DNA from 2 places in the Roseateles cavernae genome. Region 1 is predicted to be linked to the other one. Evidence: predicted binding sites of a transcription regulator. Region 1 holds the regulator's gene; the other holds the start of a gene.
The links. The regulator FNR, encoded in region 1, switches genes on or off when oxygen is low (the NO sensors DNR and NnrR bind a similar motif). The targets are predictions, from matches to a motif close to TTGATNNNNATCAA.
Positions count from the first base shown of each region.

Region 2: the regulator FNR is predicted to act here: its motif matches at 904-917, upstream of ABGI63_RS18450 (MBL fold metallo-hydrolase RNA specificity domain-containing protein).

Region 1 covers NZ_JBDPLH010000012.1:52,305-54,503, forward strand. The annotation lists gene ABGI63_RS23020 (hypothetical protein) at 17-268, shown strand; gene ABGI63_RS23025 (hypothetical protein) at 268-510, shown strand; gene fnr (fumarate/nitrate reduction transcriptional regulator Fnr) at 512-1,246, opposite strand; gene hemN (oxygen-independent coproporphyrinogen III oxidase) at 1,426-2,199, shown strand, end outside.
Region 2 covers NZ_JBDPLH010000007.1:154,636-156,834, forward strand. The annotation lists gene ABGI63_RS18445 (DEAD/DEAH box helicase) at 1-843, shown strand, start outside; gene ABGI63_RS18450 (MBL fold metallo-hydrolase RNA specificity domain-containing protein) at 977-2,199, shown strand, end outside.

The sequences.
Region 1 (2,199 bases):
TCCCGCAGGAGCAAATATGAGTGAACCGCAAGCAAGCAGCGCGCCGAACCGACCCTGGTGGCGCGAATCGATGATGTGGCTGGTGATCGGCGGCCCCAGCGTGGTGGTGGTCGCCTCCTTTGTGACGCTGGCGCTGGCGATCACCCACCCGGACCCGGTGATCGAGGTGGTGCCGGCCCAGGCCAGCGCCGGCAGCGATGCGGCGCCGAGTTCGGCGCAGACCCCGGCGATGAAGGCCCGCAACCATGCGGCCACCGGGGGACGCTGATGGACGAGCCATCACGGCGCTCGCGCCTGGTCATGGCCATTCTGTGGCCCTCGTTCCTGATGGCGGGGGTGCTGGAGGTGCTGGTCTTCAGCCTGCTTGATCCGGCCGCGCTGGCCGAGGCCAGCGCACTGTCCAGCACCAGCATCTACACGCTGGGCTTTCTGGGCTTCTGGATCGTGACCGGGCTGAGCTCGGCGTTGAGCCTGTGGCTGGCCGGCTTGCCGCCGGCTTCTTCGCGCTGAATCAGCAGTTGCTGCTGTTCACCAGGCGCTGCAGGCCGGCCTGGTCGAGGATCTGGATCTGGCGCTGCTTGACGTCCAGCAGGCCCTCTTCCTGGAACTTGGAGAAGGTGCGCGACACGGTCTCCAGCTTCAGGCCCAGATAGCTGCCGATTTCCTCGCGCGTCATGCGCAGCACCAGGCTGGAGGCCGAGAAGCCGCGCGCCTGCAGGCGCTGGGTCAGGTTCAGCAGAAAGGCGGCCAGGCGCTCCTCGGCCCGCATGCTGCCCAGCAGCAGCATCACGCCATGGTCGCGCACGATCTCGCGGCTCATGATCTTGTGGAACTGGTGCTGCAGATCGGTGAATTCGCGCGACAGCTCCTCGAGCTGCTCATAGGGGATCACGCAGACCTGGGAGTCTTCCAGCGCCACCGCATCGCAGCTGTGGCGGTCATTGCTGATGCCGTCCAGCCCCAGCAGCTCGCCGGCCATCTGGAAGCCGGTGACCTGGTCGCGGCCGTCCTCGGACGACACGCAGGTCTTGAAGAAGCCGGTGCGCACCGCATAGAGCGACTGGAAGGCATCGCCGGTGCGGAACAAGGTGTCGCCGCGCGCGACCTGACGGCGCGTCGCCACCAGGCTGTCGAGCTGCTCCAGATCGGGCTTGGACAGGCCCACCGGCAGGCACAGCTCGCGCAGATTGCAGCTGGAGCAGGCGACCTTGAAGGGCTCGATCTTGATGGCGGGTGCGGTGCTCATGCCGCGCATTATGGTCTGTCCGGGGCCGCCGCCTTCCGTGCCAGTGTCCGGCTTGGGCGAAGAGTGGAGGGGTGTCAGCATGATGTTCCTCAAGGTTGCCGTGATTGTTGTCGGGGCCATACGCAGCAAGCTTGATGCAGGTCAATTGCCCGCCAGCTAGGCTTGGCACAGTGGCGGACATGCCAAACAGCACCACCGCCACAGCTCTCGGAATCAGCGAAGAACTGCTGCGTCGCTACGACGTGGCCGGCCCGCGCTACACCTCCTACCCGACCGCCGACCGTTTCGTCGAGGCCTTCACGGTGGCCCAGTACGAACAGGCGTTGGCCCAGCGCGCCAGCGGCTCGCTGGTCGGCGGCGGCACGCCGCTGTCGGTCTATGTGCATGTGCCGTTCTGCGAATCGGTCTGCTACTACTGCGCCTGCAACAAGGTCATCACCCGCCACCATGAGCGCGCCGGCGAGTATCTGCAGGCCCTGAACACCGAGATGGACCTGACACTGGCCCATCTGGGCCGTGCACAGACCGTGTCGCAGCTGCATCTGGGGGGCGGCTCGCCGACCTTTCTGAGCGATGCCGAGCTGAGCCAGCTGATGCTGGACCTGCGCAGCCGCTTCAAGCTGGCGGCCGGCGCCGAGATCTCGATCGAAGTCGACCCGCGCACCGTCACCGAGCAGCGCCTGACGCATCTGCGCAGCCTGGGCTTCAACCGGCTGAGCTTCGGCGTGCAGGACTTCGATGCCGAGGTGCAGAAGGCGGTGCACCGCATCCAGAGCTTTGACAGCGTGGCCAGCCTGATGAGCCAGGCCCGCGCGCTGGGCTTCGAGTCGACCAATGTCGACCTGATCTACGGCCTGCCGCTGCAGACCCCCGAGTCTTTTGCCCGCACCGTCGCCCAGGTCGCGGCGCTGCGGCCCGACCGCATCGCGCTCTACGGCTATGCCCATCTGCCG
Region 2 (2,199 bases), on a different contig from region 1:
GCACAAAAGGTCCACCCGGTGGGCCGCGAGCGCAAGAAGGAACTGCTGGCCCATCTGATCAAGCAGGGCGACTGGGACCAGGTGCTGGTCTTCACCCGCATGAAGCATGGCGCCAACCGCCTGACCGACTATCTGAACGACCAGGGCATCAGCGCGATGGCCATCCACGGCAACAAGAGCCAGGGTGCCCGCACCAAGGCGCTGGCCGAGTTCAAGACCGGCGATCTGCAGGTGCTGGTGGCCACCGATATCGCGGCGCGCGGCATCGACATCGATCAGCTGCCCCATGTGATCAATTTCGAGCTGCCCAATGTCCCCGAGGACTATGTGCACCGCATCGGCCGCACCGGCCGCGCCGGTGCCCAGGGCGAGGCGATCTCGCTGGTCTGCGTCGACGAGAACGGCTTCCTGAAGGAGATCGAGAAGCTGATCAAGCGCGAGATCCCGAAGGAAATCATCCCCGGCTTCGCGCCCGATCCGAGCGAGCGCCCCGAACCCATCGTGCTGGGCCGCATGGTGCTCAACACCAATGGCAGCCGCTCCGGCGGCGGTCGCGGCGGCAACTCGCGTGGTGGCGGCGGCGCTGGCCGTTCGGCCCCTCGTGGCGGTCAGCGTGACGGCGCCCGCGACGGCGCACCGCGCAGCGCAGCCCCGCGTGATGGTGCACCGCGTGGCTCGGCCCCGCGTGAGGGCGCACCGCGTGGCGCCGCCCCCCAAGGCCAGCGCCCCTCGGGCAATGGCGGCGGCGCTCGCCCCGCTGCGGCCAAGCCGGCCGGCTCGCGTCCCGCAGGTGGCGGCGGCCGCAACCCGGGCGGCGCACGCCTGACCCAGACCAAGCGCTGAGCCCCGGCTCAGGCCCGACAAAGCCCGGCTCAAGCGCCGGGCTTTTTTTCGTCCCGACACTTGAGATGCATCAAGATGGCCCGACCCTGCCGGTGCTGGAATCGCCCCGGACAGACCCAGATCGGGAGACATGATGAAGCTGACCTTCCTCGGCGCGGCCGACGCCGTCACCGGCTCACGCCATCTGCTGGACATCGGCGAGCAGCGCCTGCTGCTCGATTGCGGCTTGTTCCAGGGCTACAAGACCCTACGCGAGCGCAACTGGGCGGGCTTCGGCGTCGCGCCGCACAGCGTCGACGCGGTGCTGCTCTCGCATGCCCATCTGGACCACAGTGGCTATATACCGGCCCTGGTGCGCCAGGGCTTCAAGGGCCAGATCTTCTCGACCGGCGCGACCCGCGATCTCTGCGAGGTGCTGCTGCTGGACAGCGCCAAGCTGCAGGAAGAGGACGCGCGCCGCGCCAACCGCTTCCACACCTCGCGCCACGAGACCGCGCTGCCGCTCTACACCGCCGCCAACACCAAGAAGGCGCTGGCTCATTTTGTCGGTCTGCCGCGCGACGGCCGGCTGCGCCTGGGCGCCGCCGAGATCCGCTTCACGCCGGTGGGACATCTGCTGGGAGCCTCGGCCATCAGCGTCACGGCCGCCGGTCAGACCCTGGTGTTCTCCGGCGATCTGGGGCGCAGCAACGATCTGCTGATGCCGCCGCCGCAGACCGTCGAGCAGGCCGATGTGCTGCTGGTCGAGTCGACCTATGGCAACCGCGTCCACCCGCCCGAGGATGTGCAGGCCCGGCTGGCGCAGATCATCCGCAGCACGCTCAAGCGTGGCGGCAGCGTGCTGCTGCCCAGCTTCGCGGTCGGCCGCGCCCAGGCCCTGCTGCTGGTGCTGCAGCGCCTGCGCGCCGCCGGCGAGCTGCCCCATGACATCCCCATCCTGCTGGACAGCCCGATGGCCACGCTGGCCACCGACATCATCGTCAAGCACGCCAAGCTGCTGCGCATCGGCCTGCGCGAGGCGGCGCGGCTGTGCGAGGGCGTGAGCCTGATCGCCAAGCCGGCCGACTCGCTGAAGGCCGCCACCCGCGCCATCACGCGGCCGGCCATCATCATCTCGGCCAGCGGCATGGCCACCGGCGGGCGGGTGCTGAACTACATCGAGACCCTGGCACCGGGCGCACGCCACCACATCGTCTTCCCCGGCTTCCAGGTCGGCGGCAGCCGTGGCGCCAAGATGGTGGGCGGCGCGCGCGAGATCAAGCTGCACGGCGCTTTCGTGCCGGTCAATGCCGAGGTCAGCCATCTGGAGGGCTTCTCCGGCCATGCCGATGCCGAGGGGCTGATGGCCTGGCTGCG